One region of the Bradyrhizobium sp. 521_C7_N1_3 genome, then DNA from elsewhere that is predicted to be linked to it. Evidence: riboswitches for the same ligand, from Rfam matches in the RefSeq annotation. Region 1 holds a riboswitch; the other holds the start of a gene.
What was found. Region 1 has a riboswitch for cobalamin ahead of metE (5-methyltetrahydropteroyltriglutamate--homocysteine S-methyltransferase). Riboswitches for the same ligand answer to the same signal wherever they lie in the genome.

Region 2: it holds a riboswitch for cobalamin, as region 1 does, so the genes downstream of both, AB7008_RS18875 (energy-coupling factor ABC transporter permease) here and metE (5-methyltetrahydropteroyltriglutamate--homocysteine S-methyltransferase) in region 1, are expected to answer to the same signal.

What each region holds. Positions count from the first base shown of each region.
Region 1 covers NZ_CP197232.1:2,303,325-2,306,716, forward strand. Annotated here, with positions in the region: gene AB7008_RS10370 (hypothetical protein) at 1-6, opposite strand, end outside; gene AB7008_RS10375 (hypothetical protein) at 352-642, opposite strand; cobalamin riboswitch at 994-1,195, shown strand; gene metE (5-methyltetrahydropteroyltriglutamate--homocysteine S-methyltransferase) at 1,297-3,392, shown strand, end outside.
Region 2 covers NZ_CP197232.1:4,115,665-4,119,056, reverse strand. Annotated here, with positions in the region: gene cobT (nicotinate-nucleotide--dimethylbenzimidazole phosphoribosyltransferase) at 1-486, opposite strand, end outside; gene cobF (precorrin-6A synthase (deacetylating)) at 497-1,246, opposite strand; gene AB7008_RS18875 (energy-coupling factor ABC transporter permease) at 1,289-1,966, opposite strand; cobalamin riboswitch at 2,004-2,221, opposite strand; gene cobA (uroporphyrinogen-III C-methyltransferase) at 2,267-2,998, opposite strand; gene AB7008_RS18865 (cobyrinate a,c-diamide synthase) at 2,995-3,392, opposite strand, start outside.

The DNA.
Region 1 (3,392 bases):
GCTCATGGCAGCCGGCCAGGCGAGGCAGATTAAAAATCCGACCACGCTAAGCCATAGCGCGGGTCTTCCAGGCATTCTCTTCATAACCCTCGGCCTATCGCGTTTCATCCAAATATCTTGTGAAGCAGGCAACCTCGAACCTGCTATGCCATCGCAAGAAGTTTACGGGGATGCACCCGCTAGCTGTCCCGCGCGAGCAGGCGCTCCCCTCTATGTCATGCGCAGCTAACTTCCCCGGCAGCGACTGCGTCAATTGGCTGAGCTGGACCTGCCCAGAGGAGGAGACTGGGCATTCCGAGGGTCTGCATTCTTCGTGCCAGGCAATAGGCGGAAAATTTCACGGAGTTTGTGTCACTCTTGTCGACTTTCCGACCTTTGCATGTTTTCGATGTTTCTGTTTGGCGTATCCGCCGCAGCTTGTGCATCCATGTCCCGCACCGGATATTTAGCAGAAGAGTTGAACGCCTCGATGCCGGATGCCTGTGGACGGAAGTGGGTTTGCCGCCATTGAGCTGTGTGGTTCGCTATCGTGCCGCCCGCGTTCGAGCTGCGTGATTGCCAAGCACCAAGCCGGCTTGATCCCAGCTCTGAAGTCTGGGTGGCACGCAAATCAACCCCTCGCCAGTTGCTAAATTTCGCCACGTGCCTTGGCCTATTCGCCGCAGATCCTTTAGTTGAGCGAAGAGCTGGCTAGCTGAGGTGCTGGGCGAACCTCTGGAAATCGCAAAGCCGCATTGAAAGCGCTCTGATATAACGTCGGTACTCCCGCCGGCAGGCTGCTTCTGTCCCTTTCATCAATTTAGCGTGCGGCTCCGCCTCAAGGCAGCTCCGATGCTTATCCGGCATCTGAGAAGGATATGTCTGATTATGACATCTCTGATGAGAGAATGTTTCTAGATGGTGAAGTCACAGAGATGCACGGTCATTCGGCTAGCGGATGTCGCAGATTAGCTTGCACATAATCTGAGAGGTTGACGGAAGAGTTCTCCTGCCGATAATCCAAGTCGTCGAGGTTCTCCGGTTCCCATTGATCCGGAGCTAAGAGGGAAGCCGGTGCAAATGCCGGCTCTGCCCCCGCAACTGTGAGCGGCGAGCCGCTGTCCGACGATGTCGCTGAAGCCTGCACGGCTTCGGGAAGGCCGGACAGCAGCGATGACCAGCAAGCCAGGAGACCGGCCCCGACAATATATTGGTCCACGGGCGGGGTGTCTCGGTGGTGCGCCAAGCAGCCGTCGCACGCGCGACTTCTCCTGCCTGCGTCCGCCATGGCCTTTGTCCCCAACAGGGGTTAACGCTATGTCTCCTCTCTCTCTTCCAGTTGCTACGCTCGGAACGCCACGCATCGGCCCAAGGCGTGAGCTCAAGCTCGCTCTAGAAAGCTACTGGGCTGGAAAGATTAGTGAACAGCAGTTGCACGAAGACGCATTCGGCCTACGCGCAGCGAACTGGGCTCGTCAAAAATCGCTCGGCGTCACGATCATTCCGTCAAACGACTTCTCGCTGTATGATCAGGTGCTCGATACAAGCGTCATGGTTGGCGCAATCCCGGAGATCTACGCCGCGAACGGAGAATCCGTTTCGCTCCAAACGTACTTCGCCATGGCCCGCGGATCGCAATGCGGCGAGCAGGATGCGAGTTGCGCCCAGAGCCCGCGGGGATCTGGCGTGCCCGCGCAGGAAATGACCAAGTGGTTCGATACCAACTACCACTACATGGTTCCTGAGTTTTACCGGGGACAGGCGTTCAGACTGTGCTCTCGCAAACCCGTCGAAGAGTATGAGGAAGCGAGGGCTCTTGGCTTTCAGACCCGCCCTGTCCTGATCGGGCCGGTCACATTTTTAAAGCTCGGCAAGAGTACCGATAGTGCGTTCCAGCCCCTCTCTCTCCTCGATGATCTGATACCCGTCTATATCGACCTTCTGCATGAATTAGCCAAACGAGGGGCAAGTTGGGTTCAGTTTGACGAGCCCTGCCTGGTCCTTGATCTGGATGAGGCGGCGCGAAATTCGTTGCTGCACGCCTATAACCGGTTCGCAAAGGAGGGACCCGCTATCAAGATCATGCTTGCGAGCTATTTCGGCGCCCTAGGCGACAATCTGGATACTGCCCTGAGCCTGCCAATTTCCGGTCTGCACGTCGATTTGGTTCGAGCGCCAGAACTATTGGATCAGATCGTTGCTGACGGCCGAAGTGATCTCGTCATGTCGCTCGGTGTCATCGACGGCCGGAATGTGTGGCGGTCGAACTTGCCGTCGCTCCGTCAGCGGCTGAAGCCCTCGATTGCGAAGCTTGGCAGGCACCGTGTACAGCTCGCTCCATCCTGCTCGCTGCTTCACGTGCCGGTCGATGTTGAACTCGAGACCGGGCTCGCGTCCGACGTCAAGAGCTGGCTTGCTTTCTCGGTTCAGAAGATGCGTGAGCTTGCGATCCTGGCGCGGGTACTCGCAGGCGACCAGAATGTTGGGCTAGCTCTTGCCGAGTCGGAATGCGCTGCGACTGCCCGCCGGACCTCGCCGAAGATCCATAATGCCAACGTCGCTGTCCGAATGAGGGCGATCGATCAGACGATGCGCCAGCGCGCCACCCCGTTTGCCCGTCGTTCCGAGATCCAAAGGGAACGCTTTGGACTACCGGCTTTTCCCACCACGACGATAGGATCGTTTCCGCAGACCACAGCGGTGCGAAATGCTCGCGCGGCGCATGCGCGAGGTGCGATGAGCGAGGAGCAATACGACAGGTTCCTCAAAGAGGAGATAGCCCGCGCCGTACGTTGGCAGGAGGACATCGGTCTTGACGTCCTCGTTCATGGCGAATTCGAGCGTAATGACATGGTGCAGTACTTCAGCGAGCAACTCGCCGGCTTCGCATTTACAAGGAATGGATGGGTTCAGTCCTATGGTTCGCGCTGCGTTAGGCCCCCGATCCTGTTTGGCGATGTAGTGCGGCCGAAGCCGATCACCGTGGAATGGTGGCGCTACGCGCAATCACTAACTAGTAAGCCGATGAAGGCGATGTTGACCGGACCGGTGACGATCCTGAACTGGTCGTTTGTTCGCGATGATATTCCTAGAAGCGAGGTCTGCCGTCAGCTTGCGCTCGCGATGCGCGATGAAGTCCGCGATCTCGAGAATGCCGGTGCGGCGATGATACAGATCGACGAAGCTGCACTTCGCGAAGGATTGCCATTGCGCCGGTCGGACTGGAAGGCATATCTCGATTGGGCCGGAGATTGCTTCCGCATCTGCTCATCGGGCGTTACCGATCAAACGCAAATCCATACACATATGTGCTACTCAGAGTTTAACGACATCATCGGTGCGATCGCTGCAATGGATGCGGATGTCATTTCAATCGAGACGTCGCGATCGAAAATGGAGCTGCTGGATGCGTT
Region 2 (3,392 bases), 1.8 Mb from region 1:
GTCTGCGCGCGCGACTGCGCGCTGACCGCATTCGAAGGCGAATGCCAGCTCCGCGGGGGTGAGCGCGGCTTCCACGCTGAAGTCGCGCGTGCCCTGGCGCGGCTTGTCGGTGACGATTCCTGCCATCGCCTCCTGCGCCAGCGTGCCGGCGTCCACGACCTCAAGGTTTGAGCCAAGCTCACGCGCCAGCACCGAGATCGCGGCACCGCCCGAGGCAAAATTCGCCATCATCGCGATGGTCACTCCTTGCGGATAGGCCGACACGCCCTGCGCGACGATGCCGTGATCACCGGCGAAGACGATGATCGGCACCCGCGCAGCGCGCGGCTGCTCGGTCGCCTGCAGGCCCGCGAGCTCGACCGCAAGCTGCTCCAGCCGGCCGAGCGCGCCGGCCGGTTTTGTGAGTTGCGCCTGACGCGCGAGCGCCGCGTCGCGATGGACGGCGGAGACATCGGGGCATTTCCGGGTGACCCAATCGGGGAGCATGCTGCCTCGCTTACGGCCTGCGCTTGAGAATGTAGCTGTCCATGATCCAGCCATGCCGTTCGCGCGCATCCTGTCGCGCAGCGACGATGTGCGGGCCGATCTCGGCCAGAGCGCCCGACATCACGATCTGATCGGGCATGCCGAGATAGGCGCCCCACCAGATGTGCAGTCCCGCCGGATCGAGCGACTGGAATGCCGTGCCGCCGTCGAGCATCACCACCACGGTGTCGACGCCCTGCGGCCAGCCGCCTTCGCGCAAGCGGCGCCCCGTCGTAACCAGGAAGGGCTCGCCGATGTCGTTGAGCGGCAGCGCATGCGCCGCGCACAACGCCTGGATCGAGGTGATGCCGGGCACGACCTCGATATCAGGCAAGGGATCGAGCCGGCGCGCAATGCGCAGCGAGGAATCATACAGTGAGGGATCGCCCCAGATCAGCAGCGCGACCTTGCCGTCATCACCGAGCTGGCTCGCGATCGTCTGCGACCAGGCCGCGGCCACGGCGTCGTGCCAATCGTCCACGCCCTTGTGATAGTCCGCTTCACCGGCATCGCGCACGGGAAGGTCGAACTCGGCAATGCGCGTCGTTTGATTGGTGAGCACATCCGCGCAGATCGTCCGCCTGAGATCTGCGAGATCGGACTTCGCCGTCCCCTTGCGCGGGATCAGGATGAGATCGGCCGCGTTGATGGCTTGAACGGCGGCGCGTGTGAGCTGCTCCGGATCGCCGCAACCGATGCCTATCAGGGAGAGCGTGAGCATCGCGCGTGCAGGGGCGGCCGTGACGGCCGCCCCCTTTGTCTCTTAAGCCGCGTTGTGCAGGCGCGGCGTGACGAGGCCGGGCGCGGTGACGCCGCGCAGCGATTTCGCCAGCGCCAGCACGGCGAGATCGGCCAGCGGCTCGATCACGATGACGAGTGCGTAGGAGGCCGCGAAGGTCGCGATATTGACGAGGTTGGTCGCACCGAAGCCCGAGCCATAGAGCGCCCAGAACGCGACCCAGGCGATGACCCCGGCCTGATACGTGGTCGACAGCGCCAGCGCCTGGCGATAGCTGAGATCGACATAGGCGGTGTTGCGGGCAATGATCCGCGTGGCGATCGCCTGGATCGCGAACAGCGGCACCAGCAGCGTGGTGACGTTCATGCCGTATTGCGGCAGGTCGGGTGGCTCGAAGAACACGCCCTGGAACAGCAGGCCGAACGCGAGGCCGAAGGCCGCAGGCGCTGCCCCAAACAGCAGGAACAAGGTCGAGCCGAGGATGAAGTGCACCTCGGAGACGCCGACCGGGAAATGCGGCAGGATCTCGAAGAAGACGAACACGAGGCCCGTGGTGGCGAGCGTCCGCGCCGCGAACGACGTGATGCCCTGCTCGCGCACGGTCTCGACCGCGAGCTTCAGCGCAACGCCGCCGACGGCGATGCCGGTTGCGTAACTCAACACGAGCTTGGCGCCCGATACGACTCCGGGTTCGATATGCATGGTTCAGTTCCTTCCTGCCGTCACACCCGACGGCCTTGGCCACAAAACATGCACGGCCGGTCTCCTGGCTCGCGGTTCACTGGGGTTCTCCGGCCTTCCCGGGCCTCGCGGCCCAGTGGCTGATCGGAGCCCCTCACCGCTTACAGTCGCGGGGGCGGCTGGGGTTTTGGGCGGCGCAACTGTCCGCCCACCCCCATTCCCGATTATGCTCCGGCGGTTTGCGCCGCCTCGAGCACCATGCGTCTCCTGTGTGCCCCTTTCGCCAGCCGGGCGTCAAGGGGCGAAGGGCGGCCGGGACGGTCATGACGGATAATCGCCCGCCAGCGCGCCGAACAGGATCACGGCGGCCGTCGAGGCAGCGCCGCCCCGCGCAAGCTGTTCGGCCAGCTCGGCAATGGTGGTGCGGACCAGCCGCTCGTCGGGACGGCCGAGGGATTCGGCGAACAGGGCCGGAGTGCTCGGGGTGAGGCCGTGCTCGATCAATTTTGCGACAAGCGCCGGAAAGGTGCGCCGGCCCATATAGACCACGGTGGTCGCTTCGGGATCCGCCAGCGCCGCCCAGTTCAAATTCTGCGGCAGGTCGCCGGTCACATCGGCCCCGGTCACGAACTGCACCCGGCGCGAGGTGTGGCGCCGGGTCAGGGGAATGCCGGCTTGCGCGGCGGCGACACAGGCCGAGGTGATTCCGGGAATGATCTCGTAGCCGATGCCGGCTTCGCGCAGCGCCTCCAGCTCCTCCTCGAGCCGGCCAAAGATGCCGGCATCGCCCGATTTCAGCCGCACCACGCGGACGCCGGCCGCGGCATAGTCGACCAGCAGGCGGTTGACGTGGTGCTGCTTGGTGGAGGGCCGCCCTGCCCGCTTCCCGACCGCGACGAGATTGGCGCCGGGCCGGGCCAGATCGAGGATCGCGCCCGAGGCGAGGTCGTCGTAGAGCACGACATCGGCATCGCGCAGCCGCGCGGCGCCCTTGACCGTGAGGAGCTCGGGGTCGCCAGGGCCTGCCGAGATGAAGGTGACAAAACCGCTCACCGGTCCTCCGCGATCAGATGGAAGAACGTGCCGGTGGCTTGTCCCCGGCGCGAGCCCGTCTCGGCGATGACCGCGCCTGTTGCATCGTGCACGACCGCGAGCGGCGTATCCGGCTGCGCGACAATCGTCGAATAGTGGAACTCGTGGCCGCGCAGGCGCGCGCCGACCTGATGCCCCGGCATCGGCGCGGCGAGCGCAGCGAGACGATAGCCGAGATGCATGCGGCGCTTGGCAAAGCTCGTCTCCAGCCCGAGCAGGCCCGTCATCTCATGACGGATGCCGTCGGCATCGGTCAGAGCGGTTCCCAGCACCATATAGCCTCCGCATTCGCCGTGCACCGGCCGTGTGTCCGCGAAGGCGCGCAAGCCGCCGCGAAAGCGGGCGTTGGCCGCGA